DNA from 3 places in the Pectobacterium parvum genome. Region 2 is predicted to be linked to each of the others. Evidence: predicted binding sites of a transcription regulator. Region 2 holds the regulator's gene; each other region holds the start of a gene.

Region 1 (10,990 bases), 600 kb from region 2:
TGCGTTCACACGATAGGTCAATCACCGTCGCAGGTAGCGCCAGTAACATCAATGCATTCAGGGTTTACACCCCAACGGCGTATTGAAACCTGAACCCTATTGTATTGCAAGGTTAAGAAGAGGGAATAAGCGAGAAAGGATAAAAATGAAATGGCCCGGATTTCCGGGCCATTTCATACAATCGACGTTGCTGACGAAAAAACGTTCAGCTAACAAAAAACAATTAGCGCCAGCGCGGATTCGACATCACAGAATATTTTCCGCTACCAAGCAGGGCAATCGCGATACCCGCGAAGAAGAACACCGCCGTACCTTCAACACCCCAAGCGCCGGTTTTGGCCAGCGTAACGAAACCACCAGCGTTAACCAGTAACGTCGCTACCACCATCGTGAAGGAGAAAATCAGCGCAGAAGGACGTGTGAAAATGCCGAGAATCATCAGGATCGGAGTGATGACTTCTCCGACATAGACACCGTAGCCAACAAAAGCAGGGAGCCCTGCGGAGGTCAGCATGCCTTCAATGGCACCGATTCCACCGTGCACCTTGTGCCAACCATGAAACAGCATCAGAACGCTGAAAGATACGCGCAAAAACAGTTTGCCAAAATCCGGTTTGTCTAATAAACGATTAACACTATCCAGAATACCCAGCATAGTTCACCTATCTCTTTAGAGTTATTTATGAAGAATAAGAATTACTCTCAGATTAATCTGAGCTGTAAGAAAAGAACACGTTGATTACGCAAAACATTGATCTGGGGCAACAAAAATATCATTCAAATTAATTAACTGTCATTTGATATTTTGATCAATTTATTTGTTTTTAAAAGTCCCTATTGCCTGATTAACACCTTATTGCGCACTATTCTTAAGCGCACATATTATTTGATGCCTACCAAAATCAGAGTAGTAAACCTTTTTATACGATTTTCTCATCTATCCAACCGCCAACAGCGGTGCGGTAAGCGCGAAGTACTGACTCAATCGACCAGTTATGCTATAACAGCGCTCTTATCACTAAGGCTATCTAGGGTTCATTATTATGATTACGCTTCATACCAACCACGGCGATATCGTTATTAATACGTTTGCAGACAAGGCGCCGGTTACCGTAGAAAATTTCCTGAACTACTGCCGCGGCGGTTTTTATGACAACACGATTTTTCACCGCGTGATTAATGGTTTTATGATTCAGGGCGGCGGTTTCGCTCCCGGCATGGATCAGAAAGAAACCAATGCGACAATCAAAAATGAAGCCAATAACGGTCTGAAAAATACCCGTGGCACGCTGGCGATGGCGCGTACCAACGATCCGCACTCGGCAACTGCCCAGTTCTTTATCAACCTCGTTGATAACGATTTCCTGAACTTCCGTTCAGAGCGTGCCGATGGTTGGGGCTACTGTGTATTCGCTGAAGTCACCGAAGGCATGGACGTTGTTGATAAAATCAAAGGCGTTGCTACCGGCCGCAGCGGCATGCATCAGGACGTACCGAAAGAAGACGTGGTGATTACCCACGTAACGATCAGCGAATAATTCGACCTGCATGGCAACGCTGTTCATTGCCGATCTGCATTTAAGTGTTCATGAACCGGCGATTACCGCCGGTTTTCTGCGTTTTTTACGCCATGACGCGATCCATGCCGATGCGCTGTACATACTTGGCGACCTGTTCGACGCCTGGATAGGTGACGACGATCCTCAGCCGCTGCATGCGACTGTCGCCACGGAACTGTATGCCTTACATCAGCGCGGCATTCCCTGCTATTTCGTGCACGGTAACCGTGATTTCCTGATCGGTAAGCGTTTCGCCAAACAAAGCGGAATGACGCTGCTGCCGACGGAAACGGTGCTCGACCTCTACGGTCAGAAGATCCTCATTCTGCATGGCGATACCCTGTGCACTGACGATCGGCATTACCAGCAATTCCGCCGTCGGGTACACAACCCGTTCATTCAGCGACTCTTCCTGCTATTGCCGCTGTCATTACGGATGAAAATTGCGGCGAAGATGCGGGCAACCAGCCAGCATGAAAACCAGAAAAAGTCGCAGCAGATTATGGATGTCAATCACGACGCCGTACTGGAACGCTTGCGGCATTATCAGGTGGAGACGATGATCCACGGCCACACGCATCGCCCAGCCATTCATCAGGTCGATCTCGGCGAATCTTCTGGTCGTCGCGCCGTTCTCGGCGCCTGGCATGAAGAAGGGTCGATGATTAAGGTCACGCCACAAAATATCGAACTGATTTCCTTCCCATTTTAATGCGTTTCCTGACATTGACTTAACGGTCTCTCGCCTTACTCCCCCAGCATTTCCGCATACGCAACCGTTTTCCTCGCCATAATGGCGTGATATGCTCTACGCCCTCAACGCCAGACCCTCCCTGTCTGGCCGACGCGAACGCGTCACGAACACGTACAATTACAGGTACAACTACAGGAGCGTTACAGGCATGTCATCCAACGTTGCCCCGGCTAAAATTGCCATCGTCATGGGTTCAAAGAGTGACTGGGCCACCATGCAGTTTGCTGCGGAAATCCTCACCACGCTGAACATTCCTTTTCACACCGAAGTCGTTTCGGCACACCGGACGCCGGATAAGCTGTTCAGCTTTGCTGAGCAAGCGGCACAGAACGGTTTTGATGTGATTATCGCGGGCGCAGGCGGCGCAGCACACCTGCCGGGTATGCTGGCAGCAAAAACGCTGGTTCCCGTGCTTGGCGTGCCGGTACAAAGCTCAACGCTGAGCGGTGTAGACAGCCTGTATTCCATCGTCCAAATGCCTCGCGGTATTCCGGTTGGCACGTTGGCCATTGGCAAAGCGGGCGCAGCGAATGCCGCTCTGCTGGCCGCACAAATTCTCGCCCTGCATGACAATGGCATCGCCACCCGCCTGGCAGACTGGCGTCAGGCGCAAACCGATGATGTGCTCTCTCATCCCGATCCGCGGGAGGAGGCATGAAACCGGTCTGCGTATTAGGCAATGGTCAGTTAGGCAGAATGCTGCGTCAGGCTGGCGAACCGCTAGGCATTGCGGTTTACCCAGTGGGACTGGATGCAGAACCGGAGTCGGTTCCATTTCATAACAGTGTCATTACCGCCGAGATCGAACGCTGGCCGGAAACCGCCCTCACCCGCGAGTTGGCCGAGCACACGGCGTTTGCAAACCGTGATATTTTCCCGCGTCTGGCCGATCGCCTGACGCAAAAGCAGCTGCTGGATTCGCTGAATCTGGCAACCGCCCCGTGGCAACTGCTGGCTAGCGCCGATGAATGGCCACACGTCTTCACTTCATTGGGTGAATTAGCGATCGTTAAACGTCGCGTCGGCGGTTACGACGGTCGTGGACAGTGGCGCTTGCGCGATGGCGAACAGCACACGCTGCCCGCTGACTGCTACGGCGAATGCATCGTTGAGCAAGGCATTAACTTTTCTGGCGAAGTCTCGCTGGTGGGTGCCCGCAATACGCACGGCAAATGTGTGTTCTACCCGCTCACTCATAACCTGCATCAGGACGGCATTCTGCGCACCAGCGTGGCCTTCCCTCAACCCGATCCGCAGTTGCAGCAGCAGGCCGAACAGATGCTGTCCGCAATAATGAATGCGCTGGGTTATGTGGGCGTGATGGCGATGGAATGCTTTATTGTCGGCGACCACCTGCTCATTAACGAACTGGCTCCGCGCGTACACAATAGCGGACACTGGACGCAAAATGGCGCGTCAATCAGCCAATTTGAGCTGCACCTGCGCGCAATTCTGGATCTGCCACTGCCGGTACCGGTTGTCGAAACACCGTCGGTGATGGTCAACCTGATCGGCACTGATGTGAATATCGACTGGCTGGCGCTGCCGCTGGTCCATCTGCACTGGTATGAGAAAGAGGTTCGTCCCGGCCGAAAAGTTGGACACCTCAACCTACCGTCCTCGGATACCGCACAGTTGCAACGCACACTGCAATCGCTAGTGCCTCTATTACCAGAGGAATACCACAGCGGCCTAGCGTGGGCAGAAGAGAAACTCACCGCCTGACAGATTGCAACCGTCACCTGACAGATCGCTGTCCTGCTAGGTGACGCTGCGATGCCATACGAAAAAATGAGGTGTCACACTCAGCATTCATTTTTAAAGGCTACTATATTTCTTCAAAAAACTAACCTATCTTTTCTTCTCAGTTTATTTAGATAGTAAACATGACATAAACGAAATTGAATTTAATATTTATATAATCGTTTTTTGTTTATTCTCTATCCCTGACAGAGAAAAAAAGCATCAATAAAGATGCCGTTAAAAAAATTAAAATTAAAGTATCAAATTTGATATTTTAATTTACAGTAAAATTTATTAAAATATTCCTCGTCAATTCATTTATGTGATCGCCTCAATATTATTCGCTGACCACCACGATATAGAATGCCGTCACAAAACAGTGTTGACCTACTGACATAATTAGCAACATGTCTCGTTCATTTTTTAAACTCCGTAACGGCAGCTTGCCGATACTGTATTTTTTATAATCCACACCATGTGGCAATACTCTTGTAACGGGGTATTACTGTATTAACCGAGGAGAGCAGTATATGAGCACCATTCAAGATAGCAGCCAAGTGTTAGAACAGGCTTCAGGATGGCGTAAAAGCGATACCGTCTGGATGCTGGGCCTCTATGGCACGGCCATCGGCGCTGGCGTGTTATTCTTACCTATCAATGCCGGTATTGGTGGATTAATTCCTTTAATTATCATGGCACTGATTGCCTTCCCAATGACATATTATTCTCACCGTGCATTATGCCGATTTGTATTATCCGGCAAGAACGGTGGCGAAGATATTACCGAAGTTGTTGAAGAACATTTCGGCGTTGGTGCGGGTAAATTAATCACTTTACTTTATTTTTTCGCTATTTATCCAATCCTGTTAGTTTATAGCGTCGCCATCACCAATACGGTAGATAGCTTTATTACTCACCAATTGCATTTACCTTCTCCGCCACGTGCCCTGCTGTCATTAATATTGATTATTGGGCTAATGTTTATTGTTCGCTTCGGTGAAGCAATGATCGTTAAGGCAATGAGCATTCTGGTTTATCCTTTTGTTTTCGTACTGATGTTGCTGGCGCTTTATTTAATTCCGAACTGGAACACCTCTGTTTTTGAAAACATTTCTCTGAGTTCCAGCGTCACGGGCAACGGTCTGTTGACGACATTATGGCTGGCTATTCCGGTGATGGTTTTCTCCTTCAACCACTCGCCGATCATCTCCTCCTTTGCCGTTGCCAAACGTAAAGAGTATGGCGATGACGCAGAGAAAAAATGCTCACGCATTCTATCCTACAGCACCATCATGATGGTGCTGACCGTGATGTTCTTCGTCTTCAGCTGCGTACTGAGCCTTTCTCCAGTTGAGCTGATGGAAGCGAAAACACAGAACATTTCTATTCTGTCCTATCTGGCGAACCACTTTAACAACCCGGTCATTGGCTACATAGCTCCGATTATTGCCACCATCGCGATCTCTAAATCGTTCCTGGGTCATTATCTGGGTGCAGGCGAAGGTTTTAACGGCATGATCGTGAAATCCCTGCGCAGCAGAGGCAAAACCATTTCTCACACCAAATTGAACCGCTTCACTGCGTTGTTCATGCTGATCACCACCTGGATTGTTGCAACGCTGAACCCAAGCATTCTCGGCATGATCGAAACGTTGGGCGGCCCGATTATCGCGTGCCTGCTGTTCCTGATGCCGATGTACGCTATCCAGAAAGTCCCAGCGATGAAGAAATACAGCGGCCACATCAGCAACGTCTTTGTCACCCTGATGGGACTGATCTCTATTTCCGCCATTGTTTACAGCCTGCGCGATCTGCTGTAAGCCCCACCCTAATTTAACGCCAGCACGTTGTTTTCTAGTCATACCCTAAATAATTCGAGTTGCAGGCAGGCGGCAACCGCACCACAAATTCGTCGGAAACGAATTGTGACCAGCCGCTGGCGGGCCTCCGGTGAGAGACAGGATGTCTCTCATTTCATCCCCAGGAGCTTACACAAGTAAGTGACTGGGGTGAGTGAGGACAAATCGGCTTAGCTGATTTGAACGCCGCTTTCGGCGGCCCTTCAGGGCAAGGCTCAGAGATGAGCCGAGTATTGCCAACGCATACGCGGCTTGAAGTATGACGGGTATCCGGCGTTTTTTTTCAAGGAAATCGCTATGGTCAGCGTATTTGATATCTTCAAAATCGGCATCGGTCCGTCTAGTTCTCATACCGTCGGCCCAATGAAAGCGGGCAAAATGTTCACCGATGATCTGGTGAACCGCACGCTTATTTCATCGGTGACATCCATCGTCGTTGATATTTACGGCTCACTCTCCCTGACAGGAAAAGGGCACCATACCGATATCGCCATCATTATGGGGCTCGCAGGTAACCTGCCAGATAGCGTAAACATCAATAGTATTCCGGCGTTTATTCAACAGGTGAAAGACACTCAGCGCCTGCCGATGCTCAACGGTCAGTATGAGGTCAACTTCCCGCTAGAATCCTCCTTGCGTTTCCAGCAGGAAAACCTGCCGCTGCATGAAAACGGCATGACCATTCGCGCCTATAACCAGCAAGAGTTGGTCTATAGCAAAACGTATTACTCCATCGGGGGCGGATTCGTCGTCGATCAGGAAAACTTCGGCAAACCCAATCTGGCTGAGGAAAGCGCGCCCTACCCGTTCTTTTCTGCCCAGAAATTACTCCAACACTGTCACGATCACTGCCTGTCTTTATCTGCCATCGTCCTGAAAAACGAGATTGCGATGCATGGTCGGGAAGCGCTTGAGCACTATTTTGCCGACGTATGGAAAACCATGCAGGACTGCATGCATCGCGGCATGAATACGGAAGGCGTGTTGCCCGGCCCATTACGCGTTCCCCGCCGGGCATCAGCACTGCATCGCCTGCTGTTTATCAACGATCGTTTTTCTAACGACCCGATGGATGCGATGGACTGGGTGAACATGTTCGCGATGGCCGTGTCGGAAGAAAATGCGGCTGGCGGACGCGTCGTCACCGCACCAACTAACGGCGCATGCGGCATTATTCCTGCCGTGCTGGCTTATTACGATCGCTACGTTCAACCCGTCACCCCAGAATCTTACCTGCGTTACTTCCTGGCATCCGGCGCTATCGGCGCGCTCTACAAAATGAACGCCTCTATTTCCGGTGCCGAAGTGGGCTGTCAGGGAGAAGTCGGCGTGGCCTGTTCGATGGCGGCAGCCGGTCTGGCTGAACTACTCGGCGCTAGTCCTGAACAGGTATGCATAGCGGCGGAAATCGGCATGGAGCATAATCTGGGACTGACATGCGACCCAGTAGCGGGTCAGGTTCAGGTGCCGTGCATTGAACGCAACGCCATTGCCTCTGTGAAGGCGATCAACGCCGCCAGAATGGCAATGCGCCGCACCAGCGAACCACGCGTATCGCTGGATAAGGTCGTTGAAACCATGTACGAAACAGGCAAAGACATGAACGCCAAGTACCGTGAAACGTCTCGCGGCGGTTTGGCAATTAAAGTCGTGCTGTGCGAATAATATCCCCATCATACCTCAAGCTACTTGTGCGTTGGCCGCCTTTACTCACCCCAGTCACTTACTTGTGTAAGCTCCTGGGGATGACATGAGAGGCATCCTGCCTCTCACCGAAGGCCAGCCAGCGGCTGGTCACAATTCGTTTCCGACGAGTTTGTCGTGCGGTTGACCCTTTAGGACAAGGCTTTGGCGTTTTGTCACGCAACTCGAATTATTTAGGGGATCATGGATAAGGATAAACGTGCTTTGTCGCGTTAACTACTAGGCGACTTAACGCGACAATCAAGATTCATACATAAGGGTTAATGCATTGGCATTAGCCCTTTATTTTTTATCGCTTTCAGGCAGCGACCAGACAATGTTGTTTTCGGCCGCCGCGATGTACCAGTCCACGGTGCTGTTAACTGTCTTCTTGATATTTTCATGCTTCGCAAGTGCATTGGCGGGAAAGGCCGCAGCTTTCTTTCTGATACGCCGCGGCGTCTGTTTTTTCTCACCGCTGATCTGTGCATGGAAAGACTCCACTTCGGCGTCGAAGAGCACGCCTTCAATCTGGTGCAAACGATTCAACCCACGCAGGATGGAAAGCAGGCTGCTGAGCGTAATGGATTCGCCCATCTCCGCTCGCTTGATCGTTGCGATACCCAGCCCCGCCCGTTCGGCAAGATCGACCTGCGATAAACGCTGCTGAATTCTGGCATTTTTTATTCTCCGGCACAGCTCGGTAATAATTTCACCTTCGTTCATGGTACTGAATTTCATCTTACTCGCCACTTACCAGAGTCAAAAAATTTACGCGCATTTTATCATCAATTTTTCAAATGGCACGGACAATTGATGAACGGTAGCCATAATTTTTTATGGCTTGATGGGCCTACGCACATCCCATCAAGCTGACCGTCGATACGGGTTATATTTAATGAAAACAATTAAATAATGTAATAATTAAAACCACTAACAAACAATGAAAAAGACAGTTTTTTTAAAATAACCAAATAAAAACAACAAACTAAAAAAAATCGATAACTAATAGAATAAAAAGAAGACAAATACATTAACTTAGGTAAACTTTTTTCTATATTCACACGATTGCGCTGCATAACAACGCTCTACTATTGAATCTCACTCTCACAGGAAAGGAACCTCCATAATGAGCATTACAAGTCTTAATGGTATCACTAACTACTCAGCCCCCTTGGTGACCCGTAAAGAACCGGCGGAAAACGCATTTTCACTCGCTGGCAACACGTCAAAGTCAACTCTCCATTCTGTTTCTGCCAATACCCCCTCAACGATTCAGCCAAGCAAACGTTATGACTTTTCCAATATGACGCCACAGGAAGCGATTGATGCGACAAAAGAACTCACAGCCTCCGGTGAGATATCATTTGAAGAAAGCTTGGAAATCGGTATGGCGGCACTGCTCATTTTGCACCCTCCCGGTGACGATGTCGCCCCCGCCGACCACAACCAGAAAATTAATTTTATCCAAATGCTCAAAAACGGGATAAGTGGTTCACTGTCACGCAGTGAGCACTTGCATGCAGAACAGCAAAAATCGGTATTAGATAAACTAGCACAACTTAGTTACACGCCGATTAGCGTGAAGGCATAATAAAAAGCAGGTTCTCTTTTAAGAGAACCTGCTGAGAATACGGTGTTATCGAATATTCAGTGAAGTGCTGAGCGTTCTAAAAGGGGCGTTAGTCGAAGTAGATTGATAGCGGAAAGGGCCTGACTGCATTCCATCGCCATTGAAGTAAGCCATCCATCCCACATAAGTTGAGCCTACAGGGCATGACTCAGTATAATTGCCGCCAACGACACAAACGCCGTTAACCTGATATGGGCTCTTTTGCGTACCATTCACCCAGCCAAAGCGATTATTACCATAGCCAACTTCCAGCACCGCAATTCTCAGTTGCGCTCCACCATGATCCTGAGTTGTCGCAAGTTTATTTGGGCCAATATATTCCCAAGCTCCACCATTCTGTGTTGATGCAACAGCATAGACATAGACAGAACTCAATGCAGGCGCTGGCGCACGAAGAGGTTTATAGTCCTGAGAAGAGGGTTCATTTGCAGATGTTGGGTTCTCTAGAAGGGGGGAATCGAATGCTGTAATTACCTCCGCCACTGGCTCTTCCTGAGTCTGAGAATAAGCCGGAAACGTCATACTAGCCAACATACTGAGTACAACTCCAATATATATTTTCTTTCTCATCCTGAGTAATTCCATTTAAATACAGCCAATCGCTGCATGTAAATCATGAATCAAAATGTTATTTTTTTCAGTAAAAATTTACAAAAAAATAAAATTAAAAACAAAATAATTACTCAGTAATTTATTTTATAGAACTTTTAAAATTTGCAATATCATTATTATTTTCAATGAAACTATAAATATGGAAATGATATTGCATTCTACTATTTAATTACGGTTCTAACCAAATCGCCCGGTAATATAATCCTCTGTGCGGCGCTGCGTCGGAGAAGTAAACAGATCGTCCGTACGGTTGTACTCGATCAGTTTTCCCTGATTGATAAACGCGGTGTAATCAGACACGCGCGCGGCCTGCTGCATGTTGTGTGTCACCAGCACCAGCGTGAAATGCTGCTTTAGCGTTCCCATCAGTTCCTCGACAACCAGCGTCGAAATCGGATCGAGTGCAGAGGTCGGTTCGTCCAGCAATAATACTTCCGGCTCAATGGCTATCGCCCGGGCGATCACCAAACGCTGCTGCTGCCCACTGGATAGCGTCAACGCGTTGTCGCTCAGACGATCCTTTACCTCATGCCAAAGCGCCGCCGCCCGCAGCGCCCGCTCAACGGCATCATCCAGAAAGCGGCGATCGCGTAACCCCTGCAATCTCAGGCCATAAATCACGTTTTCATAGATCGATTTGGGAAACGGATTCGGTCGTTGAAAAACCATCCCCACCCGACGGCGCAACGTGGCAACATCCAGCTGCGGGTCGTTAATAGGCATACCGTTCAGCCGGATATCGCCCTCGGTGCGGCAGTCATCCACCAGATCGTTCATGCGATTAAAGCAGCGTAACAGCGTGGATTTACCGCAACCCGACGGCCCAATCAGCGCTGTCACCTGATTCTTCGGAATCCGAATCGAAATATCGTTCAGTGCCTGCTTGTCGCCATAGTAAAGATTCAGATGTTCCACGGTTAATGTCGTCTGCTCATCACTCAGTTGATGAACATCAGGCAGCGGTGCCATCTCCTTTTGTGTCATAAATCCCATAACTTCATCCTACTTTCAGAGTGATAACGAACGATATTTCTCACGCAGAACATGGCGAATCCCAATCGCCGCAAGGTTCAACCCAACGACGATCAACACCAGCAGCAGTGCGGTGATGTACACCAGCGGCCTTGCCGCTTCTACATCCGAGCTT
Region 2 (10,990 bases):
ACGGTACCGTGAATGCCCGTCACGATGATATGGAACCGCTGCGTAATCTGACCGCGCCACACGGCGTGTTTGCCATTGTGGGCAACCATGAGTATTACGTGGAATATACGCAATGGGTGCAGCGACTGAATGCACTGGGTTTACGCATGTTACTCAATGAGAATGTATCGATCGGCCGCGATAATGCCACGTTTGTGCTGGCAGGGATCACCGATCGCACTGCCGCTGATTTTCAACAATTGCTGCCAGATACGGGCGCGGCGCTCAACGGAATAGCGCCGGATAGTGCCGTCGTTCTGCTCAGCCATCGGCCAACGGGAGCGAAAGAGAATGCGCGTGCCGGAGCGGATTTACAGCTATCCGGCCATACGCACGGCGGTCAGGTGCTGGGCATGCATTGGGTGACGCAGTTGGCGAATGAAGGCTATGTGTCCGGCAGCTATGACGTGGATGGCATGCATCTGTACGTGAGCAATGGCGCGGGCCTGTGGAACGGTTTTCCGATCCGCTTAGGGAAACGTGCCGAAATTACCCAGTTCATACTCCGTTCACCGTCGCTGTAGTTTTGGGATAGCAGAAGAATCTGCGGCCTCTTAAAAGAGGCCGCGATGACAAGCAGGCTTATTGTCACGCATGGTTCTATAAGCGAGATTATTATGCATACCCTAAATAATTCGAGTTTCAGGCAGGCGGAAAGTGAGGGAGTCCCGATGAGCTTACTCAAGTAAGTGATTCGGGTGACTGAACGCAGCCAACGCACATGCAACTTGAAGTATGACGGGTATAGATAGGAAAAATGTGCGATTGAGCTACTTTTCATCAGGTTAAGCTATCGCAGAAGTTAGCATATACAATTATAAATTATAGGGAGACTCTGGCACTGTCTTGCATCAAGAGGAAGGAATCGGTGAAGCGCTCTGTTGCCATAAGGCAAGGCTATCGGAGAACACACCCACCTTCTTGCACAGCGATTAAGGCAATGCAACATACTGGGAGATAACGATGGACGAGAATAAAACGAAACCAGCCGGCAAGTGTCCGGTTATGCACGGCGGAAACACTTCTACTGGCTCATCAAACACCGACTGGTGGCCAAATGCCCTCAATCTCGACATTCTTCATCAGCATGATACCAAGACCAACCCGCTCGGCAGCGATTTCAGCTACCGCGATGCCCTCAAAACCCTCGATGTCGATGCCCTCAAAAAAGATTTGCATGCACTGATGACCGACAGCCAGGAGTGGTGGCCAGCGGACTGGGGTCACTACGGCGGCCTGATGATTCGTATGGCCTGGCACTCGGCGGGTTCCTACCGTACGATCGACGGTCGCGGCGGCGGCGGAACTGGTAACCAGCGCTTTGCACCACTTAACTCCTGGCCAGATAACGTCAGTCTTGATAAAGCGCGCCGCTTACTGTGGCCCATCAAAAGAAAATACGGCAATAAACTCAGCTGGGCGGACTTGATTATTCTGGCGGGCAATATCGCGTATGAATCCATGGGGCTGAAAACATTTGGCTTCGCCTTTGGTCGTGAAGACATCTGGCACCCGGAAAAAGACACCTACTGGGGCTCGGAAAAAGAGTGGCTGGCGAAGAGCACCGGGCGCTATGGCAGCGACGATCGTACCACGCTGGAAAACCCGCTGGCGGCCGTACAAATGGGGCTGATTTACGTTAACCCAGAAGGCGTTGATGGCAATCCCGACCCGCTGCGTACCGCACAGGATATGCGCGTGACGTTTTCCCGTATGGCGATGAATGATGAAGAAACCGTTGCGCTGACGGCGGGTGGGCACACGGTAGGTAAAACCCACGGTAATGGCGATGCCAGTCTGCTGGGTGCGGCACCAGAAAGTGCGGATGTTGAGGAACAAGGTCTCGGCTGGCATAACCCGACGGGATCGGGCAAAGGGCGCTACACCGTCACCAGCGGGCTGGAAGGAGCCTGGACGACGCATCCGACGCAATGGGATAACGGCTTCTTCCACATGCTGTTGAACCACGAATGGGAACTGAGAAAAAGCCCGGCAGGTGCATCGCAGTGGGAGCCCGTCAGTATTAAAGAAGAAGACAAACCGGTTGACGTTGAAGATCCGTCTATCCGCTACAATCCGATGATGACCGATGCCGACATGGCGCTGAAAGTTGACTCGGAATATCGCAAAATTTCCGAGCGTTTCTATCAGGATCAGGCGTACTTCTCCGAAGTGTTTGCCCGAGCATGGTTCAAACTGACGCACCGCGATATGGGGCCGAAAGCGCGCTACGTAGGTCCAGATGTGCCGCAGGAAGAGTTGCTGTGGCAGGATCCGGTTCCGGCTGGCCGTACCGACTATGATGTTGATGTGGTCAAAGCACGCATTGCAGAAAGTAGCCTTTCCATCAGTGAACTGGTCGCAACCGCTTGGGACAGCGCCCGTACATTCCGTGGTTCCGATATGCGCGGCGGTGCCAACGGCGCGCGTATTCGCCTCGCTCCGCAGAAAGACTGGGTAGGGAACGAACCTGATCGTCTGGCGCGTGTGTTAGTCGTTCTGGAAAGTATTGCCGCCGCAACGGGGGCCAGCGTGGCCGATACCATTGTGCTGGCGGGTAATGTGGGGATTGAGAAAGCGGCGAAAGCGGCTGGCGTGAATATCACCGTGCCTTTTGCTCCGGGACGTGGCGACACCACCGATGCCCTGACCGACGCAGAGTCTTTTGACGTCCTTGAACCTATCCACGATGGCTACCGTAACTGGCTGAAGAAAGACTATGCCGTGAGCGTGGAAGAGCTGATGCTCGATCGTACCCAACTGATGGGGCTGACGGCGAAAGAGATGACAGTGCTGGTTGGCGGCCTGCGTGTGCTGGGGACCAACTACGGCGGCACAAAACACGGCGTGTTTACGAATCGTGAAGGGGCGCTGACGAATGATTTCTTCGTCAACCTGACCGATATGAAATACACGTGGAAACCGTACCGTAAAGACCTGTATGAAATCCGCGATCGTAAAACGGGTGAAGTCAAATGGACTGCGACGCGTCTGGATCTGGTCTTTGGCTCCAATTCCATTCTGCGCGCTTACGCTGAGGTTTACGCACAGGACGACAGCAAAGAGAAGTTTGTGAATGACTTTGTTGCTGCCTGGGTGAAAGTGATGAATGCGGATCGCTTCGATCTGGCGGAGTAAGAGATTATGCTCCTCGCGTTGGCGATCATGCTGCGCAGGGAGTAATGCTGATCAGTTAAGGATCAGTTGAACGATCCAATAGCTGTGTAAGAATCCGGAAGTGTTCTTCATTTCCGGATTTTTTATGCGTATCTCTCAGGCCATCGACCTCGTTTCACGTTACGATTCGACCCGTAATCCTTTGACTTCTCTTGGCGACTTTCTTGACCCAGAACTTATTGCCCGTTGCCTTGCTGAGTCCGGCGTGGTCACCCTGCGTAAACGCCGTCTTCCTCTCGAAATGATGGTCTGGTGCGTTGTCGGCATGGCGCTTGAACGTAAGGAGCCGCTTCATCAGATTGTCAATCGGCTGGATATTATGCTGCCCGGTAACCGTCCCTTTGTTGCTCCCAGCGCGGTTATCCAGGCTCGACAGCGGCTCGGAAGTGACGCCGTTCGACGGGTGTTCACGCACACCGCTCACTTGTGGCACAACGCTGTGGCGCATCCCCACTGGTGTGGATTGACGTTACTGGCGATGGATGGCGTCGTCTGGCGCACACAGGAAACACCTGAAAATGATACCGCCTTCCCGCGCCAGACTTACTGCGGCCAACCTGGCCCCTACCCGCAGGTCAAAATGGTCTGTCAGATGGAGCTGACCAGCCATCTGATAACCGCAGCAGCCTTCGGTACGATGAAAGACAGCGAATATACCCTGGCTGAGCAACTGATAGACCAGACCGCAGATAATACGCTGACGCTGCTCGATAAAGGGTATTACTCATTAGGGTTGCTGAATGCCTGGAAGCGTGCGGGAGAACACCGACACTGGATGATACCGCTTAAGAAAGGTACCCGTTACGAGGAGGTACCCGGAAACTGGGAAAAGGCGATCATCTGGTACAGTTGAAAACTACGCCACAATCCCGCAAAAAATGGCCGGGACTGAGTACAGAAGTGACAGCCCGATTACTGACCTATAGCCGTAAAGGAAAAATCTATCAGTTACTGACTTCGATGACTGATGGCATGCGTTATCCGGGAGGTGAAATGGTTGAGCTTTACAGTCACCGTTGGGAAATCGAGTTGGGTTACCGTGAAATCAAACAGACAATGCAACTGAGCAGACTGACACTGAGAAGCAAAAAACCGGAACTTGTGGAGCAGGAGTTATGGGGTGTGCTGCTGGCGTATAATCTCGTGAGATATCAGATGATTAAAATGGCCAGTCAACTGAAAGGTTACTGGCCAAATCAGCTGAGCTTCTCAGAATCCTGCGGGCTGGTCATGAGGATGTTGATGACGCTTCAGGGTGCATCGCCGGGTCGTATCCCTGAACTACTGCGAGATCTGGAGAGTATGGGACAGATGGTGAAGCTGCCGATAAGAAGAGAAAGAACCTTCCCGAGAGTGGTGAAAGAAAGGCCTTATAAATATCGAAAAGCGAAGAAAAACAGCCAGTCAGTTGCTTAACTGACTGGCATTACTGCGCAGGGAGCATCATTTTCCGCTGTGGTGTATTTCCACTGTGAGGTATTTTCGGGGGCGCTGTGCCGCTTCCTTTATCATAACCGCCAATGTTTACCAAACCTGTGGCGCTTCATTGTATTGCTTTTGACTCAGGTCAAATGGACGTAGATTGTGCGAACACAGGTGGAATGAGAGCGATGTTGCTGAAAAGCATGAGTGCAGATTCAACAGAGATTTTAGTGGATTAACGAACTGAGTGAGGTACTGCGAAGAAGGAATGGTGCGTTCAATTGGACTCGAACCAACGACCCCCACCATGTCAAGGTGGTGCTCTAACCAACTGAGCTATGAACGCATTGAGATACCGTGCTGCCTGTCCGACAGCGAGGCGCATAGTAGCGAGCAAGGGGAAAGCTGGCAAGAGGAAAAATGCAATTTTGTGCTCTTGCCAGTGCGATTGCTGGGGTTGTATCCATTGTGTCGTTTTTTTCGACGATACCCGTCATACTTCAAGCCGCTTGTGCGTTGGTTGTCCTTACTCACCCCAGTTACTTACCTGAGTAAGCTCCTGGGGATTAATGAGCCTCATAAATGAAGCTCACCCTTCGGGCCAGCGCTAGCGCTGTTCAAATCGGTAAGACCGATTTGTCGCTCGGTTGCCGCCTTCACGCAACTCGAATTATTTAGGGTATAAAGCAGGGTGAAACGTTATCTAGCGGGCGGCGCGCGCTAAAATCCGTGCGGCGGGTTGGCGCTGGAGAAAACGAATCCGCGTCACCATCATCACTGCCGCTGCCGTCAGGCCAATGATGAAACCACACCAGAAGCCCGCAGGCCCCATGCGCGGTACGATGGTATCCGTCAAGGCCAGCAGGTAACCGCTCGGTAATCCCAATACCCAATAGGCGACAAAGGTAATATAGAAAATTGAACGGGTATCTTTATAGCCACGCAAAACGCCAGTGCCGATCACTTGAACGGCATCGGAAATTTGATAAACGGCGGCCAGCAGCATGAGCTGAGAAGCCATCGCCACAACCAGCGGATCCTGATTGTAGAGCAGGGCGATAGGCTCACGCAGCAGCGTGGTGAAAATGGCTGTGCAGCAGGCTAATGCCACACCCGCCATGATACCCGTGTGCGCGGCAATGCGGGCGTTCTCAACCGAGCCTTCTCCTAAGCGATGCCCGACGCGAATGGTCGTGGCGACGCCAACCGAGAGCGGAAGAACGAACATCAGCGAGCTGAAGTTCAGGGCAATCTGGTGACCGGCCACATCGACGACGCCCAGCGGCAACACCAACAGCGCCACCACGGCAAATAGTGTCACTTCAAAAAGCAGTGCCAGCGCGATAGGTAAACCGAGGCCAAAGAGGCGCTTCAGCACAGCAACGTCTGGACGGAATGCGGGACGGTGCGAGCGGATATCGCGTAGCCAGGAGGCGCGTCGGGTATAAAGCATCATCAACAGCATCATGATCCAGTAAACCGAGGCGGTAGCCACGCCGCAGCCGACGCCACCTAGTTCGGGCATGCCAAATTTACCGAGGATAAAGATGTAGTTGATCGGGATGTTGATTAACAACCCGATGAACCCAATCATCATGCCGGGATAGGTTTTGGACAGCCCTTCACACTGGCAGCGTAAAACCTGATAGAACAGATAGCCGGGAACGCCCCACAGCAGCGCATGCAGATAGCCGATGGCTTTCGCAGCCAGCTCAGGCGAATCGTCGCTCATCAGGTTGATGGCGTATTCCCCCTGATACAGCACCAGCATCGTAAGCACAGAAATGATGGCGGCGAGAAAGAAAGACTGTCGCACCTGATGAGAAATACGATCGCGTCGGCCTGAGCCGTTGAGCTGTGCGACAACGGGCGTTAACGCCAGTAGCAGACCATGACCAAAAAGAATGGCGGGTAGCCAGATAGAGGTTCCCACGGCGACGGCGGCCATATCGGTGGCGCTATAAGCACCGGCCATGATGGTGTCAACTACACCCATCGACGTTTGGGACACTTGCGCAATAATGACAGGAACAGCAAGCGCCGATAATTTACGCGCTTCTGTCAGATACTGTTGCACGGATACCTTCCTTGAATGACTAACGTAATAGCAGGGTAAATGACTCAGATATGAAAAACAGATCGGGGTAAAGCGAGCATTATTGTAACGACTTAACGAAAGTAAACCAGCATGGAAGAGAATATATTCTATTTGTTACGCTACGGTTTCGATAGCTATGCGGTATACGGCATTCCGGTTTGGTTTTCCGCGAAATATCGGGCACACTGCACAGAGTCATTTCTTTGTTTTTAAGAGGCAAACCGCATGTTTACCGGTATTGTTCAGGGCACCGCGCCGGTGGTGTCGATTGAAGAAAAATCCAACTTTCGCACGCACATTGTCCAGCTCCCGCCTGAGTTGTTGCCAGGGCTCGTGCCCGGCGCATCGGTGGCGCATAATGGCTGCTGCCTGACGGTCACCGCTGTTGACGGCGATCGTGTCAGTTTTGATCTCATGAAGGAAACGCTGCGGTTAACGAATCTGGGCGATATTCATGAAGGCGATGTCGTGAATATTGAGCGAGCCGCGAAATTCGGTGACGAGATCGGTGGGCACGTCATGTCGGGCCACATCATGTGTACCGCGGAAGTGGTTAAGATTCAGGTTTCAGAGAATAACCATCAGATTTGGTTCCGCCTTGCAGATGAAGCGCTGATGAAATACGTGCTACATAAAGGCTTCGTTGGAATTGACGGTATCAGCCTGACGGTGGGAGAAGTGACCCGTGGACGTTTCTGCGTGCATTTAATTCCAGAAACGCTGAACCGCACCACGCTGGGACAGAAGCGTCTGGGAAACCGCATTAATATCGAAATCGATCCGCAGACACAGGCCGTGGTCGATACGGTCGAGCGCGTGTTGGCTAGCAAGCAGGCGAGCGATCTCGGCAAGGAAGAGTAATTCTACGTTGCACATTCTGGTAAACCGGACGGCGTTTCTACCGTCCGGTTTTCTCTTTTCTGTCAGCACACGATTTTCTGTCAACACACAATGCTGTTAGCGCGCAACGCGCAATCCACCTTCGACCCCATCCGTGCTGAACACGACCTGCCAGAGCTGAAGGTTTCTTGCTCTGAAAGCCCCTGCACAAAAGTTAAGATAGTAGCTGAACATCCGGCGGAAGCGGGCCGTATAGCGTGTGGAAAGCGGTGGCCAGTTCTGCTGAAAGCGAGCGTGCCAGGCCATTAATGTACGATCGTAATCAGCACCGAAATTGTGCCAGTCTTCCATTACCAAATAAGGCTCACTCGCCTGTGCAATATGCTGTATGGAGGGAATACAGCCGTTGGGGAATATGTATTTATGAATCCAGGGATCGATGTGCGGGTTAGTCTTATTGGCCCCGATGGTATGTAGCAGAAACAGCCCGTCGGGTTTTAGATTACGCAGAACGACGCGGAAGTAGTTGTCATAGTTGCGCGGCCCGACGTGTTCAAACATGCCAACTGACACCACGCGATCGAATTGCCGCTCGAGATCGCGATAATCCTGCAATTCAATGATGACGTTCAGATCCTGACAACGTCGCTGTGCCAACATCTGCTGTTCTCTGGAAATAGTGACGCCGTAAACTGACACGCCGTAGTGGCGTGCCGCGAACTCGGCAAGCCCGCCCCAACCACAGCCGATATCCAACAGCGTCATTCCTGATTTTAGCTGGAGCTTTTCGCAGATCATGGTGAGTTTATCTTCCTGCGCCTGTTCCAGCGTTTGCGCCTGTTTCCAATAAGCGCAGGAGTATTGCATGTAAGGATCTAGCATCAGGGTAAAGAGATCATTACCTAAATCGTAATGCGCTTTACCGACAACCTGAGCGCGTCGGCGGGATTGCAAATTCGTGATGCGGGAGAGGGCAACGCGCGTCAGGTTGTGGAGGCGGCGGGGCAGTTGAGTATCCAGCCCTGCGCGCAGAACGCGATGGGAAAACATATCCAGCCGTTCACACTCCCACCATTCGTCCATGTAGCTTTCTCCCAGCCCCAGCGATCCCTCACGCAGGATACGCTTAAAGAAATTGGGGTTGGTCACGCGGATGTCAAAAGGGCGAGTGCCGTTGATGGTGATATTCGCGGCGGCCAGCATGCCCTGCACGATGTGGAACCAAGGCGCGGTATCAGGATCCCATTCTTCTGTATAAGGTAAACCCATCATGTCTCCTTAACTTTTCACATGCAAAAGTATCGTAAAACACACCAGGACAACACTTATCGCAGCCGAGGTATCGGCTGTCACCAGAGAAAATGAAACACGGTATTAAATTTAGAACTGCTTCAGCCAGCATACAAGAGAATTGGCTGAAGCAGAGAGGGGAAGCAGCAGGAATAAGAAAATCGTCTGTACAGAATGGCTACGGCTAGCGGCGATAGTCGAGGTAGGGGCCGTCTGCAACCGAGCGGCGCTCAATCAGCGTCGGATGCACTTCAATGACGTGCGCATCTTCCCGCTTACTAGTAATGCGATCCAGTAGCATAGCGAACGCAGATTGACCCAGACGCTCCTTTGGCTGATGGATGGTGGTCAGCGCAGGCGTAAAGAAACGCGCGTGGCGCACGTTGTCATAACCGATCACCGAAATATCCTGCGGTACGCGCAGACCCAGTTCATCTGCCGCACAGATAGCCCCCATCGCCATGATATCGCCACCGCAGAATACGGCTGTAGGTCGCTGTTTCTGTGCGAGGATCTGATGCATGGCTTTGTAGCCGGATTCCGGTTCAAAATCACCCCGAACCACCCATTCGTCACGCACGGTGATGTCGGCTTCCTTCAATGCTTTCAAAAAGCCGAGGTAGCGTCCGCTGCCGGTGTTGCGTTCTTGAGTACCGGGGATGGCGCCGATATCTCGGTGGCCACGTTCAATCAGGTAACGACCTGCCATATAACCGCCTTCAAAGGCGTTATCGATAATCGTATCGGTAAAATCGCTGTGCATCTGTCCCCAGTCCATCACGACCATCGGAATGCTGCGATAGTCTTCCAGCATACCTAATAACTCGGGCGGATATTCGGCACACATCACCAACAGGCCGTCGACGCGTTTTTGCGCCAACATGGAAAGATAGGCGCGCTGCTTGCCGATGTCGTTATGCGAATTACACAGCACCAGCGTGTAGCCTTTGGCGTAGCAGCTGTTTTCAACGGCTTCAATGATCTCGGCGAAATAGGGGGCTTCGCTGGAAGTGGCCAGCAAGCCGATAGATTTAGTGTGATTAACTTTGAGGCTGCGGGCGACGGCGCTGGGTGAATAGTGCAATTCTTTGATTGCTGCCCTGACGGCTGCCTTAGTCTCTTCGGCGACGAAACGTGTTTTATTGATCACGTGCGATACGGTTGTGGTGGAAACGCCAGCACGTTTTGCCACATCTTTAATCGTTGCCATCTAAAAATGACTCCTGAACTTACCTGTTACAGACGTAAGTATATTGTTAATCGTTTGCCTACGTTTAATGTTCTTCTTCTAAGCTAAAAAACAGGATTTCAGAAGGAGAATGCCGAATGTTATACCGAAGGGATCTGGGTTGACGTTTTTCGACTGATACGCAGCGCTTTCATAAACAGCGGATTGTGTCCGATTTATCATGAAAGTGAAAGGGCTAATTTATACTATTAGTGATGCATTCGTCCGAGATTTTTCGCTACAATTATGAAAGAATCGTAATAACCCTATTATTTGTAGCTTTAACTACCTAAGCGGGTTCGGCTGTGAATGGTGGTGTCTTTTCAGATGAAGCTTTCAGATAAAATTTGTTCGTTAATAAGGAGTAATTTATGGATACAGATCTGAAGATGTCTTTGCTAACAACCGTTGGCTCGTTGGCTGTGATCATCGCGTTTAGTTTTATTGCGGTGATGAACTAACCGAAGGGTGCCTCTGGGCGGGTTAGATATTCAGACACGTTGATGATGCCATAACGTGTCTGGATCGTTTTCTTCACATTGCTTTTCTTTACTACGTACAACCTGTCTCTTAACGAATCGTCTGCGGCGTCACCACGCGACGTGCGCCAACGTAGTGCTCCTGCCAATAATCTTCACTCAGCTTGCTGATACGAATATCTGAGCCTGTACGCGGCGACTGAATAAATTTCCCTTCACCCAGATAAACCCCGACGTGATCGGCTGCGCCACGATTATTGATGCGGAAGAAGACCAGATCGCCACTTTCCAGCTCACTCTTTTTAATCGGAGCAGCATCACGCAGGTGATACATTTCGTTTGCGGTGCGTGGAATTTGGATCTTAACGACATCTTTGTAGGCGTAATAAACCAGTCCGCTACAGTCGAATCCGGTAA
Region 3 (10,990 bases), 2.2 Mb from region 2:
TAATGAGCGCACTGGCCGCAACCCACAAACCGGTAAAGAAATCAAAATTGCTGCTGCCAACGTGCCAGCGTTTGTTTCTGGCAAGGCTCTGAAAGACGCTGTTAAATAAGCCCATGCCGGTTAAAAGTTTAAGCAGAGGGGCGTTTTCGCCCCTTTTGCTTTTACGACGTTTGTGTGGCGCAGGCCTCGTGCTGATAGCCGTGGTAGCTTGTAGTAGCCGCACCGCACCGCCGGACGTTTTCGCCAGCGGCTACGTTGCCGATCGTGGTGTTGTGCGTTTGTGGCGCAAGGATGATGCGCAGAATACGACGGCGCTGACCACCGTATACAACCCGCTTCAAGGCAATGCTCTGGTGGTGACGCGCTATACGTTCCAGCAGGATAAGCTACGCGAGATACAGCGTAATCAGCTCGGGGCGCAACAAGAAGATATGCGTTTGCGCTTTGCAGAAGATGGAACCGTCAGCTTTATGCAGCGGCAGCTTGCCGAAAGACGTGAATCGGTTTCTGATGATGAAATCGCGCTCTACCAGTTTGATGCTAAGCGCATGCTGGAATTGAGCGATGTATTGCGTGCAGGCAAGGTGAGATTAAAGCAAGGAAAATGGCTGGAAGGGCAGGTGCAGTCTTGTGACGGTACGGTGGTTCGCCCTGATTTTGACAATGACTCGCGTGAATGGATCGCGCAGCAAAAAGCGCATGCAACGCGCCCGCTAAACGTCGCGTGGCTGGAAGCGCCAGAAGGGACGCAGTTATTGCTGGTGGTGGAAGATGATGTATGCCAGTGGCAACCTAAGTAGCCATACCCGTCATACTTCAAGTTTCATGTGCGTTGGCTGCGTTCACTCACCCGAATCACTTACCTGAGTAAGTTCATCGGGATTCCCTCTCTTACCGCCTTCCTGAAACTCGAATTATTTAGGGTATACAAAAAAGTCTGGCTATAAAAAACCCGGATTTCTCCGGGCTTCAGTATTTATCAGACAATCGTTATCGCATCGCTTATCAGGCTTGCTCGCGCTCAATAGCACGGTAGCCGATGTCTTTTCGACAGAATACTCCTTGCCACTGAATACCCGCTGCTATTTCATAAGCTCGTTGTTGCGCTTCAGCCACGGTATTGCCTAATGCAGTGACGCACAGTACACGGCCGCCGTTGGTCACGACATCAATGCCGTTCAACTTGGTACCAGCATGGAAAACTTTGCCATCCTCGGCATCCTGCTGCGGTAAACCAGAAATGACATCGCCTGTATTGTAGCCAGCCGGATAACCGCCTGCTGCCAATACCACGCCCAGAGACGGACGTTCATCCCAGACGGAATCTTTCTGATCCAGCGTACCGTCACAGGCCGCCAGACACAGTTCTACCAGATCGGAGCGCAGGCGCAGCATAATTGGCTGTGTTTCTGGATCGCCAAAGCGGCAGTTGAATTCGATCACTTTTGGCAGGCCATCGGCAGAAATCATCAGACCGGCATACAGGAAACCGACGTAGGTATTTCCCTCTGCGGCCATGCCGTTGACGGTTGGCCAAATCACCTGGTCCATCACGCGCTGGTGGATTTCATCGGTCACGACCGGAGCCGGTGAATAAGCGCCCATACCACCGGTATTCGGGCCAGTATCTTTATCCCCAACGCGTTTATGATCCTGGCTGGTTGCCATCGGCAGCACATTCTTGCCATCCACCATAACGATGAAGCTGGCTTCTTCGCCATCAAGGAACTCTTCCACCACGATACGGTGTCCGGCATCGCCGAATGCATTTCCCGCCAGCATATCCTGAATGGCGTTCTCTGCTTCTTGCAACGTCATGGCGACAATCACGCCTTTACCAGCGGCTAATCCGTCGGCCTTGATGACGATCGGTGCGCCTTTGCTGCGTACATAGGCCAGCGCGGGTTCAACTTCGGTGAAGTTCTGGTATTCCGCTGATGGAATATTGTGGCGTGCCAGAAAATCTTTAGTAAAGGCTTTAGAGCCTTCTAACTGTGCAGCGCCCTGCGTTGGGCCAAATATTTTTAGACCTGCGCTCTGAAATGCATCGGCAACACCGATAACTAACGGTGTTTCCGGGCCAACGATGGTTAAATCGATGTGGTTTTCTTGGGCAAACGCGACTAACGCTGGAATATCCGTGGCGGCGATATCGACGTTGGTCAGCGCTGGCTCAAGCGCGGTGCCCGCGTTGCCTGGAGCGACATAAACACGTTTCGCCAGTGGTGACTGTGAGGCTTTCCAGGCTAGCGCGTGCTCGCGTCCGCCATTACCAATTACTAAAATGTTCATTTCGGTCAGCTCCAGAATTAATGGCGGAAATGGCGCATGTCGGTAAAGATCATCGCAATGCCGTGTTCGTTGGCGGCAGCAATGACTTCATCATCACGAATCGACCCGCCCGGTTGGATCACGCAGGTAATGCCAACGGCCGCAGCGGCATCAATACCATCACGGAATGGGAAGAACGCATCAGACGCCATAGCAGAACCTTTTACTTCTAGCCCTTCATCGCTCGCTTTGATACCGGCGATTTTCGCTGAGTAAACGCGGCTCATCTGGCCAGCACCTATCCCGATGGTCATGTTGTCGCGTGCGTACACAATCGCATTGGATTTAACGAACTTAGCCACTTTCCAGCAGAAAAGGGCATCACGTAATTCCTGCTCGCTCGGCTGGCGTTCGGTCACGACACGCAACTGAGACGCATCGACCATGCCCAGATCGCGATCCTGAACCAGCAAACCGCCGTTGACGCGTTTGAAGTCCAGCCCAGGAGCGCGTTGTTGCCAGCTACCGCTAGTCAGGACGCGTACGTTCTGTTTGGCTGCGGTCACCTTCAATGCGGCCTCGCTGGCAGATGGGGCAATAATGACTTCGACAAACTGGCGGCTAATGATGGCCTGCGCCGTCTCTTCATCCAGCTCGCGGTTGAAAGCGATAATGCCGCCGAATGCAGATGTTGGGTCGGTTTTATAGGCGCGCTCGTAAGCATCAAGAATTGAGTCGCCAATTGCTACACCGCACGGATTCGCATGTTTAACGATAACGCAGGCCGGTTCGGCAAATTCTTTCACACATTCTAGCGCCGCATCGGTATCGGCGATGTTGTTATAAGACAGTGCTTTGCCTTGTAACTGTGTTGAGGTAGCGACAGAGGCCTCGTGAATATTCTCTTCTATATAGAAGGCAGCTTGCTGATGGCTGTTTTCGCCGTAGCGCATGTCCTGCTTTTTGATGTAGTTCAGGTTCAACGTGCGGGGGAAGTGGCCCGATGGCTTATCGGTATCACCGTGGTAAGGCGGAACCAGTGCACCAAAGTAGTTGGCAATCATACTGTCGTAAGCTGCAGTGTGTTCGAAGGCTTTGATCGCTAAATCGAAACGGGTTTCGTAGGTCAGTGAACCTTCGTTGGCGTCGATTTCATTAATGATGGCACTGTAGTCGCTACTCTTGACCACGATAGCCACATCTTTATGGTTCTTGGCGGCGGAGCGAACCATCGTTGGCCCACCGATATCGATATTCTCAACCGCATCTTCTAATGTGCAGTTCTCACGAGCGACGGTCTGAGCAAACGGATACAGATTCACAACGACGATATCAATGGGTTTGATGTCGTGCTGCGTCATTATCGCATCATCTTGATCGCGTCGTCCCAGAATGCCGCCGTGTACTTTCGGGTGCAGGGTCTTCACTCGCCCATCCATCATTTCTGGGAAGCCGGTGTAGTCAGAGACTTCAGTCACCGCTAAGCCAGCGTCAGCCAGCAAACGGGCGGTTCCACCAGTTGAAAGGAGCTCGACGCCACGTTGGGACAGAGCTTGAGCAAATTCGACAATACCTGCTTTGTCAGAAACGCTGAGCAGAGCGCGGCGAATTGGACGGCGTTGTTGCATGATGATGTTATCCCCTGGATTTGGGTAGTCAGTAAAGAACGGTATGTGAATATCGTCTTTGTCAGAGCCATAATTGCGGAATAAAGAGAAATATTCAGTTAGCGTTCGCAAAAATACGACGATTTTGAACGGGGTGAATTGTAGCGAAAACGTTTGCGTGATGCTCGTCAATTTTTGAATAGAATGCTTTCTGTGGATAAGTTTGTGCAAAAATAGGTATAAAGCGGGGTTTTGCTGTGGAATGCAGCAAACAGTCATTTTTCTTTAAAACACCTATTGCGGCCTGACGAGAAGTCCCTATAATGCGCATCCACTGACACGGCAACAGCGACACGCGGTTGTGGTGACAGCAAAAAGATTCAACGAAGCAATCAGTAATGACTTGACTTCACAGCGGAAAAGCATAATATATGCACCCCGCGCCACCGATGAAGTGGCACTGCTCTTTAACAATTTAATCAGACAATCTGTGTGGGCACTCACAAGACCGTATCTTAACGATATAAAAAGTCTTGAAGAGTGAACAACAGTAAAATTCATTACGAATGAACAGTTGCTAATTCTTTGAGCATCGCTTCTCGAGTAGAAGCAAATCAAACAAATCTTAAATTGAAGAGTTTGATCATGGCTCAGATTGAACGCTGGCGGCAGGCCTAACACATGCAAGTCGAGCGGTAGCACAGGAGAGCTTGCTCTCTGGGTGACGAGCGGCGGACGGGTGAGTAATGTCTGGGAAACTGCCTGATGGAGGGGGATAACTACTGGAAACGGTAGCTAATACCGCATAACCTCGCAAGAGCAAAGAGGGGGACCTTCGGGCCTCTCGCCATCAGATGTGCCCAGATGGGATTAGCTAGTAGGTGAGGTAATGGCTCACCTAGGCGACGATCCCTAGCTGGTCTGAGAGGATGACCAGCCACACTGGAACTGAGACACGGTCCAGACTCCTACGGGAGGCAGCAGTGGGGAATATTGCACAATGGGCGCAAGCCTGATGCAGCCATGCCGCGTGTGTGAAGAAGGCCTTCGGGTTGTAAAGCACTTTCAGCGGGGAGGAAGGCGGTAAGGTTAATAACCTTATCGATTGACGTTACCCGCAGAAGAAGCACCGGCTAACTCCGTGCCAGCAGCCGCGGTAATACGGAGGGTGCAAGCGTTAATCGGAATGACTGGGCGTAAAGCGCACGCAGGCGGTCTGTTAAGTTGGATGTGAAATCCCCGGGCTTAACCTGGGAACTGCATTCAAAACTGACAGGCTAGAGTCTTGTAGAGGGGGGTAGAATTCCAGGTGTAGCGGTGAAATGCGTAGAGATCTGGAGGAATACCGGTGGCGAAGGCGGCCCCCTGGACAAAGACTGACGCTCAGGTGCGAAAGCGTGGGGAGCAAACAGGATTAGATACCCTGGTAGTCCACGCTGTAAACGATGTCGACTTGGAGGTTGTGCCCTTGAGGCGTGGCTTCCGGAGCTAACGCGTTAAGTCGACCGCCTGGGGAGTACGGCCGCAAGGTTAAAACTCAAATGAATTGACGGGGGCCCGCACAAGCGGTGGAGCATGTGGTTTAATTCGATGCAACGCGAAGAACCTTACCTACTCTTGACATCCAGAGAATTTGCTAGAGATAGCTTAGTGCCTTCGGGAACTCTGAGACAGGTGCTGCATGGCTGTCGTCAGCTCGTGTTGTGAAATGTTGGGTTAAGTCCCGCAACGAGCGCAACCCTTATCCTTTGTTGCCAGCGATTCGGTCGGGAACTCAAAGGAGACTGCCGGTGATAAACCGGAGGAAGGTGGGGATGACGTCAAGTCATCATGGCCCTTACGAGTAGGGCTACACACGTGCTACAATGGCGTATACAAAGAGAAGCGACCTCGCGAGAGTAAGCGGACCTCATAAAGTACGTCGTAGTCCGGATTGGAGTCTGCAACTCGACTCCATGAAGTCGGAATCGCTAGTAATCGTAGATCAGAATGCTACGGTGAATACGTTCCCGGGCCTTGTACACACCGCCCGTCACACCATGGGAGTGGGTTGCAAAAGAAGTAGGTAGCTTAACCTTCGGGAGGGCGCTTACCACTTTGTGATTCATGACTGGGGTGAAGTCGTAACAAGGTAACCGTAGGGGAACCTGCGGTTGGATCACCTCCTTACCAAAAAAGATGTGTGTTAAGTGAAGTGCTCACACAGATTGTCTGATGAAAATACTGAGCAAGCGCACCTGTTGATGTCATGAGTGTAGACTCATACTGACGCGAAAGTGCCGGGTTTATGATCCGGTACGGATTTTTCGTGTCACCATCGTCTAGAGGCCTAGGACACTGCCCTTTCACGGCTGTAACAGGGGTTCGAATCCCCTTGGGGACGCCAATCCGATAATGAGTGAAAGACATTATCACGAATATCTTAAAGATGATTCTTCGGAGTCATGTTTACGATATTGCTCTTTAACAATCTGGAACAAGCTGAAAATTGAAACATGACAGCTGAACATGCATTGATGCCTACGGGTATGAATGGCGTGTCAGTGTGTCAATGAGTCTCTCAAATAATCGCAGCACGACAGTGACTTTGATTAATCAAAGACACCTTCGGGTTGTGAGGTTAAGCGACTAAGCGTACACGGTGGATGCCTAGGCAGTCAGAGGCGATGAAGGGCGTGCTAATCTGCGATAAGCGTCGGTAAGCTGATATGAAGCGTTATACCCGACGATACCCGAATGGGGAAACCCAGTGTGTTTCGACACACTATCATTACGTGAATACATAGCGTAATGAGGCGAACCGGGGGAACTGAAACATCTCAGTACCCCGAGGAAAAGAAATCAACCGAGATTCCCCTAGTAGCGGCGAGCGAACGGGGAGGAGCCCAGAACCTGAATCAGTTTGTGTGTTAGTGGAAGCGTCTGGAAAGTCGCACAGTAAAGGGTGATAGTCCCGTACACAAAAATGCACAGATTGTGAGTTCGATGAGTAGGGCGGGACACGTGACATCCTGTCTGAATATGTGGGGACCATCCTCCAAGGCTAAATACTCCTGACTGACCGATAGTGAACCAGTACCGTGAGGGAAAGGCGAAAAGAACCCCGGCGAGGGGAGTGAAATAGAACCTGAAACCGTGTACGTACAAGCAGTGGGAGCCTTGATTAATCAGGGTGACTGCGTACCTTTTGTATAATGGGTCAGCGACTTATATTCTGTAGCAAGGTTAACCGTATAGGGGAGCCGTAGGGAAACCGAGTCTTAACTGGGCGTTAAGTTGCAGGGTATAGACCCGAAACCCGGTGATCTAGCCATGGGCAGGTTGAAGGTTGGGTAACACTAACTGGAGGACCGAACCGACTAATGTTGAAAAATTAGCGGATGACTTGTGGCTGGGGGTGAAAGGCCAATCAAACCGGGAGATAGCTGGTTCTCCCCGAAAGCTATTTAGGTAGCGCCTCGTGAATTCATCTTCGGGGGTAGAGCACTGTTTCGGCTAGGGGGTCATCCCGACTTACCAACCCGATGCAAACTACGAATACCGAAGAATGTTATCACGGGAGACACACGGCGGGTGCTAACGTTCGTCGTGAAGAGGGAAACAACCCAGACCGCCAGCTAAGGTCCCAAAGTCATGGTTAAGTGGGAAACGATGTGGGAAGGCACAGACAGCCAGGATGTTGGCTTAGAAGCAGCCATCATTTAAAGAAAGCGTAATAGCTCACTGGTCGAGTCGGCCTGCGCGGAAGATGTAACGGGGCTAAACCATGCACCGAAGCTGCGGCAGCGACACTTAGGTGTTGTTGGGTAGGGGAGCGTTCTGTAAGCCGTCGAAGGTGGCCTGTGAGGGCTGCTGGAGGTATCAGAAGTGCGAATGCTGACATAAGTAACGATAATGCGGGTGAAAAACCCGCACGCCGGAAGACCAAGGGTTCCTGTCCAACGTTAATCGGGGCAGGGTGAGTCGACCCCTAAGGCGAGGCTGAAAAGCGTAGTCGATGGGAAACAGGTTAATATTCCTGTACTTGGTGTTACTGCGAAGGGGGGACGGAGAAAGCTAGGTTATCCGGGCGACGGTTGTCCCGGTTTAAGCGTGAAGGTGGATGACTTTGGTAAATCCGGGTCATCATTAACACTGAGGCGTGATGACGAGTCACTACGGTGATGAAGTAACCGATGCTACGCTTCCAGGAAAAGCCTCTAAGCTCCAGGTAACATTAAATCGTACCCCAAACCGACACAGGTGGTCAGGTAGAGAATACTCAGGCGCTTGAGAGAACTCGGGTGAAGGAACTAGGCAAAATGGTGCCGTAACTTCGGGAGAAGGCACGCTGATGGTAGGTGAAGTGACTTGCTCACGGAGCTGAAATCAGTCGAAGATACCAGCTGGCTGCAACTGTTTAATAAAAACACAGCACTGTGCAAACACGAAAGTGGACGTATACGGTGTGACGCCTGCCCGGTGCCGGAAGGTTAATTGATGGGGTCAGCCGCAAGGCGAAGCTCTTGATCGAAGCCCCGGTAAACGGCGGCCGTAACTATAACGGTCCTAAGGTAGCGAAATTCCTTGTCGGGTAAGTTCCGACCTGCACGAATGGCGTAATGATGGCCAGGCTGTCTCCACCCGAGACTCAGTGAAATTGAACTCGCTGTGAAGATGCAGTGTACCCGCGGCAAGACGGAAAGACCCCGTGAACCTTTACTATAGCTTGACACTGAACCTTGAGCCTTGATGTGTAGGATAGGTGGGAGGCTTTGAAGCGTGGACGCCAGTCTGCGTGGAGCCAACCTTGAAATACCACCCTTTAATGTTTGATGTTCTAACGTAGGCCCGTAATCCGGGTTGCGGACAGTGTCTGGTGGGTAGTTTGACTGGGGCGGTCTCCTCCCAAAGCGTAACGGAGGAGCACGAAGGTTAGCTAATCCTGGTCGGACATCAGGAGGTTAGTGCAAAGGCATAAGCTAGCTTGACTGCGAGAGTGACAGCTCGAGCAGGTGCGAAAGCAGGTCTTAGTGATCCGGTGGTTCTGAATGGAAGGGCCATCGCTCAACGGATAAAAGGTACTCCGGGGATAACAGGCTGATACCGCCCAAGAGTTCATATCGACGGCGGTGTTTGGCACCTCGATGTCGGCTCATCACATCCTGGGGCTGAAGTAGGTCCCAAGGGTATGGCTGTTCGCCATTTAAAGTGGTACGCGAGCTGGGTTTAGAACGTCGTGAGACAGTTCGGTCCCTATCTGCCGTGGGCGTTGGAAGATTGAGAGGGGTTGCTCCTAGTACGAGAGGACCGGAGTGAACGCACCACTGGTGTTCGGGTTGTGATGCCAATTGCATTGCCCGGTAGCTAAGTGCGGAAGAGATAACCGCTGAAAGCATCTAAGCGGGAAACTTGCCTCGAGATGAGTCTTCCCTGGGCACTAGATGCCCCTGAAGGGCCGTTGAAGACGACGACGTAGATAGGCTGGGTGTGTAAGCGTAGCGATACGTTGAGCTAACCAGTACTAATGACCCGAGAGGCTTAACCTTACAACACCGAAGGTGTTTTGAGACGACTCAAAGAGATTTTGATAATCAGCTTGTTCAAAGATTGGTTCTGATGGTTGTGCACACTGAAAAGTGAGGTATAACGGTTGGAATGAAACAGAATTTGCCTGGCGGCGATAGCGCGGTGGTCCCACCTGACCCCATGCCGAACTCAGAAGTGAAACGCCGTAGCGCCGATGGTAGTGTGGGGTCTCCCCATGTGAGAGTAGGGAACTGTCAGGCATCAAATTAAGCAGTAAGCCGGAGCAATCTGGTGGTTGTAGAGAAATTCGGTGGAGCGGTAGTTCAGTTGGTTAGAATACCTGCCTGTCACGCAGGGGGTCGCGGGTTCGAGCCCCGTCCGTTCCGCCACTTATTAAAGATTATGCCTGCTAACTTTAGCAGGCATAATGTTAAGCGTAATTTAGGGGCGTAGCTCAGTTGGTAGAGCACCGGTCTCCAAAACCGGGTGTCGCGAGTTCGAGTCTCTCCGCCCCTGCCAAATAAAACCCTTCACGTTATCGTGAAGGGTTTTTTTTGATCTTTACTTTATGCTCGATCCTGTCTTGTACTCCTCTTTCCAATTTCTCCGTTATTTCTCCCCTTTGGATATCTAATTAATCTAACGTGTTGTTATTTAACAGATAAAACCCGCTGATGTACTGCTGACAGATCGTGCTGATTTAGCTGTAAATATGCACAAAATCACCGTAATACCAGGTTGTGAACTTGCTCATTCACCTTGTTCGATATTTGAACTAAAACTATCTACAACCTGAGTGAAAGGATAATTGTTTTTCAAAGCGATCCTTCAGGTTGCATTCACTTGTTCGTTGTATCTGCCAACATCACATCGATAGCGCTATAGCAGAAATTCGTAGCGCTATGCTGTACCTGAAATCTGACTAAGTAGCTGTAAGACTACACAGAAGGAGTTTAAGTATGTACAGACGTTTACTGGTAGCTGTTGCTGTAAGCACTGCGTTATGTGGTGCCGTACAGGCAAAACCCTTAACGGTTGGGTTTTCCCAGATTGGTTCAGAATCAGGATGGCGCTCTGCGGAAACTAAAGTGTCAAAGCAGGAAGCCGAGAAGCGTGGGATAACGTTAAAAATAGCTGATGCCCAGCAGAAGCAGGAGAATCAGATTAAGGCTGTACGGTCGTTCATCGCTCAGGGTGTCGATGCCATATTTATTGCACCAGTCGTTGCTACTGGTTGGGCACCGGTCTTACAGGAAGCTAAAGAAGCAAAAATCCCAGTGTTCTTGCTTGATAGAACGATTGAGGTAAGCGATCCATCGTTGTATACCGCAGCTATCGCCTCTGATAGCGTCTATGAAGGAAAAGTGGCAGGGGAGTGGCTTGTGAAAGAGGCCGCTGGCAAACCTTGTAATGTTGTTGAGTTACAGGGAACGGTTGGCGCTAGCGTTGCTATAAACCGTAAGAAAGGGTTTGCTGACGGTATAGCTTCAGATCCACAGATAAAAATTATCCGTTCACAGTCGGGAGACTTTACTCGTAGTAAGGGTAAAGAAGTCATGGAGAGCTTTATTAAAGCTGAGCAGAACGGAAAAAATATCTGTGCG

Evidence for each region. The regulator PurR, encoded in region 2, represses purine synthesis genes. The targets are predictions, from matches to a motif close to CANGCAAACGTTTGCNTG.
Region 1: a site for PurR is predicted at 2,329-2,346, ahead of purE (5-(carboxyamino)imidazole ribonucleotide mutase). Genes of this name have one in related genera too.
Region 3: a site for PurR is predicted at 4,042-4,059, ahead of purH (bifunctional phosphoribosylaminoimidazolecarboxamide formyltransferase/IMP cyclohydrolase). Genes of this name have one in related genera too.

The regions. Positions count from the first base shown of each region.
Region 1 is NZ_CP087392.1:3,266,773-3,277,762, forward strand. Features, by position in the region: gene LOZ86_RS14700 (DoxX family protein) at 224-655, opposite strand; gene ppiB (peptidylprolyl isomerase B) at 1,044-1,538, shown strand; gene lpxH (UDP-2,3-diacylglucosamine diphosphatase) at 1,549-2,271, shown strand; gene purE (5-(carboxyamino)imidazole ribonucleotide mutase) at 2,462-2,971, shown strand; gene purK (5-(carboxyamino)imidazole ribonucleotide synthase) at 2,968-4,038, shown strand; gene LOZ86_RS14725 (HAAAP family serine/threonine permease) at 4,587-5,876, shown strand; gene LOZ86_RS14730 (L-serine ammonia-lyase) at 6,213-7,580, shown strand; gene LOZ86_RS14735 (helix-turn-helix domain-containing protein) at 7,902-8,339, opposite strand; gene LOZ86_RS14740 (hypothetical protein) at 8,728-9,192, shown strand; gene LOZ86_RS14745 (YolA family protein) at 9,238-9,801, opposite strand; gene pstB (phosphate ABC transporter ATP-binding protein PstB) at 10,021-10,836, opposite strand; gene pstA (phosphate ABC transporter permease PstA) at 10,852-10,990, opposite strand, start outside.
Region 2 is NZ_CP087392.1:2,663,620-2,674,609, reverse strand. Features, by position in the region: gene LOZ86_RS12065 (metallophosphoesterase) at 1-563, shown strand, start outside; gene katG (catalase/peroxidase HPI) at 1,003-3,177, shown strand; partial or broken gene LOZ86_RS12055 (IS4 family transposase) at 3,302-4,632, shown strand; tRNA gene LOZ86_RS12050 (tRNA-Val) at 4,908-4,984, opposite strand; gene LOZ86_RS12045 (MATE family efflux transporter) at 5,342-6,715, opposite strand; gene LOZ86_RS12040 (riboflavin synthase) at 6,962-7,597, shown strand; gene cfa (cyclopropane fatty acyl phospholipid synthase) at 7,694-8,845, opposite strand; gene purR (HTH-type transcriptional repressor PurR) at 9,051-10,076, opposite strand; gene cydH (cytochrome bd-I oxidase subunit CydH) at 10,466-10,555, shown strand; gene LOZ86_RS12020 (C40 family peptidase) at 10,665-10,990, opposite strand, start outside.
Region 3 is NZ_CP087392.1:464,093-475,082, forward strand. Features, by position in the region: gene hupA (nucleoid-associated protein HU-alpha) at 1-109, shown strand, start outside; gene LOZ86_RS02070 (DUF1481 domain-containing protein) at 114-800, shown strand; gene purD (phosphoribosylamine--glycine ligase) at 1,006-2,292, opposite strand; gene purH (bifunctional phosphoribosylaminoimidazolecarboxamide formyltransferase/IMP cyclohydrolase) at 2,310-3,899, opposite strand; rRNA gene LOZ86_RS02085 (16S ribosomal RNA) at 4,506-6,047, shown strand; tRNA gene LOZ86_RS02090 (tRNA-Glu) at 6,189-6,264, shown strand; rRNA gene LOZ86_RS02095 (23S ribosomal RNA) at 6,497-9,406, shown strand; rRNA gene rrf (5S ribosomal RNA) at 9,531-9,646, shown strand; tRNA gene LOZ86_RS02105 (tRNA-Asp) at 9,699-9,775, shown strand; tRNA gene LOZ86_RS02110 (tRNA-Trp) at 9,830-9,905, shown strand; gene ytfQ (galactofuranose ABC transporter, galactofuranose-binding protein YtfQ) at 10,346-10,990, shown strand, end outside.